Regions from separate parts of the Cellulophaga baltica 18 genome, predicted to be linked through region 2. Evidence: riboswitches for the same ligand, from Rfam matches in the RefSeq annotation. Region 2 holds a riboswitch; the other holds the start of a gene.
The links. Region 2 has a riboswitch for S-adenosylmethionine ahead of M666_RS08135 (O-acetylhomoserine aminocarboxypropyltransferase/cysteine synthase family protein). Riboswitches for the same ligand answer to the same signal wherever they lie in the genome.
Positions count from the first base shown of each region.

Region 1: linked by a shared signal. The riboswitch ahead of M666_RS15920 (Na+/H+ antiporter NhaC family protein) and the one ahead of M666_RS08135 (O-acetylhomoserine aminocarboxypropyltransferase/cysteine synthase family protein) in region 2 are both predicted to bind S-adenosylmethionine.

Region 1 covers NZ_CP009976.1:3,715,139-3,718,811, forward strand. Annotated here, with positions in the region: gene M666_RS15915 (thiamine pyrophosphate-dependent enzyme) at 1-1,085, shown strand, start outside; SAM-I-IV-variant riboswitch at 1,329-1,426, shown strand; gene M666_RS15920 (Na+/H+ antiporter NhaC family protein) at 1,473-2,774, shown strand; gene M666_RS15925 (sensor histidine kinase) at 2,796-3,673, opposite strand, start outside.
Region 2 covers NZ_CP009976.1:1,911,381-1,915,053, reverse strand. Annotated here, with positions in the region: gene thrA (bifunctional aspartate kinase/homoserine dehydrogenase I) at 1-688, opposite strand, end outside; gene M666_RS08135 (O-acetylhomoserine aminocarboxypropyltransferase/cysteine synthase family protein) at 737-2,011, opposite strand; SAM riboswitch class I at 2,147-2,271, opposite strand; gene metK (methionine adenosyltransferase) at 2,427-3,673, opposite strand, start outside.

The DNA of each region.
Region 1 (3,673 bases), 1.8 Mb from region 2:
CCCTTTCAAAAAAATTGAACGCCCCCATCACACACAGTTTACGTGCTAGTGACATTTTTGATCACGATACAGAAAATGTAGTGGGCCTTACGGGTTTAATCGGGAATCCTTCTGGTTACAATGCCGTAATGAAATGCGATTTATTATTGATGCTAGGAACCGATTTTCCATACATTGATTTTTTACCTCATGATACAAAAACTATTCAGGTAGATATTAGACAGGAAAATATAGGAAATAGAACCGCTGTTTCTTTAGGAGTTTGGAGTGATATTTCTTCATTTTTAACTTTACTAAATCCTAAGATACACCAGAAAGACGATACCTCATTTCTTGATAAATTAAGAAAAAGCTTTCTCGGTTGGAAAGAAAACATGAAAGAACAGGCTTCTCCAACACGTGAGAACGAGCCTTTACACCCACAGATATTTGCTGGTTTTGTAAATGAATATGCCGCGGATGATGCCATCTTTACCGTAGAAACAGGAACATCAGCAATTTGGGCTGCACATCATATATCGTTTAACCAACAAAGACGCCTTATTGGTTCTTTTAATCATGGTTCTATGGCAGTTGGCCTACCATCTGCTATTGGAGCGCAATTAGCGCATCCTGAGAAAGAAATTTGGTGCCTTAGTGGTGACGGTGCTTTTAATATGGCGATGCAAGATTTTATTACAGCGGTTAGATATAAGCTTCCTGTTAAAATCCTAATTTTTAATAATTCTGAACTTAGTTTTGTAAAATTAGAAATGGAAGAAGTAGGTTTAGCGGCAAGTTTAGATGCCTTGCATGAAACCAATGTTAATTTTGCAGACTATGCTAAGCTATGCGGCGGCGACGGGGTACGTGTAGAACATGCTAAAGATATTGGCGCTGCCATACAGCAAGCAAAAAATAGTACAAAACCTTTTATAATAGATGCCGTAGTGAGCAGTGGAGAGTTATCATTACCCCCACATATTGGACTCAAACAAGCCATAGGATTTGGTACAGCGAAAGTTAAAGAGGTAGCACAAGTCATTACCGGAGATAAATCACAATGGGAGAATATAAAAAAAGAACTACAATCTTATTTTGACTAGTTACTTTTAAAATAGCACTTGTTAGATTTGTTATAGGTCTACACCGAATTACTAATCAAAGATCAAGTAAGCACAAATATGTTTGCTTGATCTTTAATTTTACTTGCTGTTTTGATGATTTATCTAAAATTCTTATTTAGCCTATAAATTAATTAGTAGTAAAAATTTCCTAAAAAATATTTTTAAGAATTAACTTTTTTTAAGAGATAGTTCTGCTTTTATACCCTAAATTAGCCGCCTTAAAATAATTATCAAGAATCTCAAAAAAAGAGATAGCAACCTGCAATAACGAGCAAGGTGCTAAAGAGATAAGCCAATTACTTGGAACCAATGTTAATTCATATTTCTATTTATTGCTGCTATTTCTTTTTTTAAATATAAGATCAGATGGCACAGAAAAAAGAACGTATCCCTAAATTTTCAGCATTAATTCCCCTATTCGTATTTGTTTTTACATTTTTAGGCGTGGGCATCTATCAAAATGATTTCTATGCGCTGCCGGCTCCAATTGCCGTCATTGTGGGTATTATCGTTGCTTTTGTTCTGTTTAAACAATCTATAGATTCCAAAATAAATACCTTACTCAAAGGTTGTGGAGATGATAAAATATTGACCATGTGCCTTATCTATTTATTGGCGGGTGCATTTGCCGCAATTACCAATGAAACAGGTAGTGTAGATGCCATTGTAAACCTTGGACTAGATTATATTGCACTTCAATATATCTATGTGGGCATCTTTATTATCGCTAGCTTTTTATCGGTTTCTACTGGAACTTCTGTAGGAGCTATTGTGGCCTTAGCTCCCATTGTTGTAGGTTTTGCAGATAAAAGTAGTGCAGATTTAGCCATTTTGTGTGGGGCATTATTAGGAGGGAGTATGTTTGGAGACAACTTATCCGTAATCTCTGATACCACCATAGCCGCAACACAATCTCTAGGCTGCAAAATGAGTGATAAATTTAAACAGAATATTAAAATTGCAGTTCCTGCTGCCTTGTTTACCATTGCTATCTTAGTTTTTCAGGGATTAGGGCTAAAATCTGATGAAACAGCAAGCATTATTTATAGTTATTCAATCATTAAAATAGCCCCCTATGTATTGGTTATCATCCTTTCTATAGTTGGCGTAAACGTATTTGCCACCTTATTGGTAGGTACTATTTTTGCAGGACTTCTAGGCATTTATTATGGTGATTTTACCTTGATAGCCTCCACGAAAATTGCGTACCTTGGTTTTACCAATATGACAGAGATCTTCTTACTGTCTTTGCTCACGGGAGGGTTGGCTGCATTAGTAGAAAAAAATGGAGGTATTGATTTTATACTCGTTAACATCAAAAAACTAATCAAAAACAAAAAATCAGCACAGTTAGGAATAGCAGGCTTGGTAAGTACTATTAATATGGCTATAGCCAATAACACGGTATCTATCATTATTGCTGGCCCAATTGCTAAAACTATAAATGATGAGTATGCTTTAGACCCTAAAAAAACAGCTTCTATTTTAGATATATTTGCCTGTATTATTCAGGGGTTATTACCGTATGGCGCCCAAGTATTAATGATTTTGAGTTTCTCAAAAGGAAAAATAGATTACCTAGACCTAGTATCAAACACTTGGTATTTACTATTACTATTTTTATATACTATAGCATTTATAACTTTAAAGCCCTTGAGAAAAGCGTAAGAACTTTTGATTATTCAGTTTCTAGTTGGTTTTTAGAAGTGTGAAGTAAAAGGTAGTTCCTACGCCTTCTTCGCTTTCTAACCAGATAGAACCTTTGCAAAACGTTACTATTTTTTTCACGATAGAAAGGCCTATTCCAGATGAAGATCCTGTGCTTTCTAATTTGGTGAAAATTTTAAAAATGCGTTCAAAATAATCTGCCTTAATCCCAATGCCGTTATCTTTTACAAAAAACTCATAAAAATCGCCCTTTTCAACAAATCCGACTTCAATATTCCCCTGTTCCTTATCACTATACCGTACGGCATTCTGAATTAAATTTTGAAAAATTTGCTTGTAGCGCCAAGCATTGCCAAAGAGGGTAGGTAAGTTTTCTTGAATCTTAATTGTAGTCGTATCTGGAATAAGCATGGTTTCTAGCACTTCTTTCAACATCACATTAAAATCTATCTGTGCATCTTGAGATTCCATTCTATCTATCGTAGAATAATCTAATATTCCTTTAATTAGAAAATCCATTCGTTCTACATTAAACAAAACTTGGTTTAACGGATTCAAGAGTTCTTCTCCCAAAGTCTCCTTATGATCATCCATAAACCAACCAATTAAAGTGTGAATATTAATCAGCGGTGCCTTTAAATCATGTGATACTACATGCGCGTATTCACTCAATTCCTGATTCTGTATGGATAAGTTTTTTAGTAATTCTTCTTTCTTTTCTTCCTGCGCTTTTATATGTTCTTCGTTCTCTTTTCGTTGAATAACATTTACGAGCATATTGGCAAAAACAAAAAGAATTTCTTTTTCATTCTCGGTGTACTTATTTATTTTTTGAACAGAATCAAAACCAACAAAACCAATCAATTCATTGTTTTTAATCTTCGGAATAACGATTAAAC
Region 2 (3,673 bases):
TCAGCTTATAGGCTGACAATTGGAAACGCTCTTGCAATTTTGCGCCATGATGTGTTAACCAACTCTCTACATTAAAGACATGTAATTCTTCATTTGTGCTACGTTTAAAACGCTCTTTAAATGATTCTGGAGTTCTATAGCACAACATCGCATGCATACGCGCATCATGTACAGGTTGACTAGAATTCAACAAAAACTGCTCTTGAATCTGACAATTCGCAATTAACCAGTCTGTAGATTTCCAATCGGACGCTACAGGGATTAAATTTTCGGTCAAATTAGGTTCCAAAGCAACCATTTCCCAAGCAATACCACCTCCCATTGAGCCACCTATAAGTGCAAAAAGCTTGTTTACTTGCAGTTCTTTTAATCCTATTAAAAATATTTTTGCGATGTCTTGCGCCACAAAATCTTTGTAATTCTCTACCACAAAACCGTCATGCCCATTACCGGGTACATTAAAAGCTAAAATGGTATATTTTTGAGTATCAATACATTTTCCATCTCCAATCAATGCAGACCACCAACCCTGCTCTCCAGCAACATCTGAACTGCCTGTTAAGGCATGATTTACCACTATAATTGGTGCTGTGTGCAACGCAGGCCCAAAAACTTGATAAGACAATTTAATATCCTGAGTTGATCCGCCGTGATTAGTATACTTGGGTATTGTTAAATGCTGTAGCATAATTTATTTTTATTTCAATCTTTTTGCTTTACCAAAGGTTAAGCTTACTTACAATGAGGCAAAAGCCTGAATTAAATCTGCCTTTAAATCCTCTATATCTTCCAATCCCACAGACAGGCGTATCAAATCTTGTGGCACCCCAGCAGCTTCTTGTTGTTCTGCTGTTAATTGTTGATGGGTAGTACTCGCTGGATGAATAATTAATGATTTTGTATCACCAATATTTGCTAATAGCGAGAAGATTTTAGTAGCATCGGTTACTTTTTGAGCCGCTTCAAATCCACCTTTTATACCGAAGGTCACTAAACCGCTTTGCCCTTTTGGCAAATACTCTTTAGCCAAATCATAATAGGCACTACTCTTTAATCCAGGATAGTTTACCCAAGCAACCTCATCTCTACCCTCCAACCATGTTGCTAGCTCTAATGCATTTGCACTGTGTTGCTTGATCCGCACAGGTAAGGTCTCTAATCCTTGAATAATCTGAAATGCATTAAACGGACTCAAAGCACTACCAAAATCACGTAAACCTTCTAAAATTAGCTTAAACGTAAATGCTGCTGCTCCCAAAGCTTCGCTATACACCAATCCATGATACCCCGCAGAAGGCTCCGTGAATTCAGGAAATTTCCCATTGGTCCAATCAAAAGTACCGGCATCTATAATAGCACCTCCTAATGATGTTCCTTGACCGCCAATGTACTTTGTTAGCGAATGAATAACAAGGTTTGCTCCATGTTCAATTGGGTTTAACAATACAGGTGAAGCCACGGTATTATCTACAATAAATGGCACTTGTGCTGCATTTGCATAGGTCGCAATTGCTTTTAAATCCAAAACATCTAATTTAGGATTCCCTAAAGATTCTACGAAAATAGCTCTGGTATTATCTTGAACAGCCTTCTCAAAGTTTTCTGGATGAGCAGCATCAACAAAAGTGGTGGTAATGCCTAATCTAGGTAAGGTTACATTCAATAAATTAAACGTACCTCCATATAAACTACTAGAAGCAACAATATGATCTCCTGCTTTTAATAAAGTTAACAAACCTGTAGCAATTGCTGCAGTACCAGAAGCGAAAACAACAGCACCTACACCACCTTCAACAGCCGCCAAACGATCTTGTAAAATTTGATTTGTTGGGTTATTTAAACGGGTGTAAATAAACCCTAATTCTCCTAATGAGAATAATTTTGCAGCATGGTCCGTATCTCTAAAAACATATGATGATGTTTGATAGATGGGCACTGCTCTTGTTCCTCCTGTTTGCGTAGTGTCATGCCCTGCATGTAAAGCGTTTGTTGCTAATTTTTGAGTACTCATGATTTTTTTGTTTTTTAAATTAATACTAAAATAAAAAGCCAAACTCTAACATCAGACCTATAGGGTCGCGTTAGATAAAAATCAAAAAGTTATTAAGAAGAAATATTCAATTGCTAGAGATAGCAATTAATTTTTTCGTTATCTGCCGCCAATGCATGATGCAATTTTTGGTAGAATTTAGCACCTTCATTGCTCTTAAAAAGAACAAAGGGTTGCTAAGGTTTCAAAGGGTCTATTCCCTCCACCTTTCTTGATAACTATTCAATACGTGTTTGAACTTGTGCGGTGCAAATATAACATCGGAAGTTTTTAAAATCCTAATTATTCACCAATAATTATAAAAAGATACTTTTTTGTTAAGATTTTGGCGGTCTACTCTAATTATTTAAACCAGACCGCTAAAACCATTAAATATTTATATACCGAATGCAGTTTTCACTTGCTCTTGAGCATCTAACTTCTCCCAAGTAAACAATTCTACTTCTTTCTCTACTTTACCATTGTAAGGAGATTCAAAAGTTTTTGTTACTGTTATTGGTTCTTTACCCATATGACCGTAAGCTGCTGTTTCCAAATAAATAGGATTACGCAATTTTAAACGCTCTTCTATGGCAAACGGACGCATATCAAATAACTCAGCTACTTTTCTTGCAATCTGCCCATCGTTTAAATTTACCTTAGCAGTACCATACGTATCTACATAGATAGAGGTTGGCTCTACTACTCCAATAGCATAACTCACTTGTACTAAAATCTCGTCTGCAACTCCTGCTGCCACCAAATTTTTAGCGGCATGTCGCGCAGCATAGGCTGCACTTCTATCTACTTTACTAGGATCTTTACCACTAAATGCACCCCCACCGTGAGCACCTTTACCCCCGTACGTATCTACAATAATCTTACGACCTGTTAACCCCGTATCTCCATGAGGACCACCGATAACAAATTTCCCTGTTGGGTTAATATGGTAGGTAATAGCATCATCAAATAATGTCTGAATATGAATTGGTAATTGCTCCTTTACCTTCGGAATTAAGATAGAAATGATATCCGATTTAATTTTCGCCAACATTTTCTCATCATCAGCATCAAAAGCATCATGCTGAGTAGAAACTACAATAGTATCTATACGTTGAGGTACATTTTCATCACTATACTCTATAGTTACTTGCGCCTTAGCATCTGGTCTTAAATAAGAAATTTCTTTACCTTCTCTTCTTAAATCTGCTAAGATCTGTAATATTTTATGCGAAATATCTAAAGCCAAAGGCATGTAGTTTTCCGTTTCTTTAGTAGCGTAGCCAAACATCATTCCTTGATCTCCTGCACCTTGCTCTTCTTTAGAACCGCGATCTACCCCTTGACTAATATCTTTAGACTGCTCATGTATTAAAGAAATAACACCACACGAATCTCCGCTAAACTGATATTCTCCTTTAGTATATCCAATTTTATTAATAACATCTCTTGCTATTTGTTGAACATCTAAATAGGTATCACTCTTAACTTCACCTGCCAATACTACTTGACCTGTAGTTACTAATGTCTCACAAGCTACTTTGCTTTCTGGATCAAAAGCCAAAAAATTATCTAAAAGCGCATCACTTATTTGGTCTGCTACTTTATCTGGGTGTCCTTCACTAACAGATTCTGATGTGAATA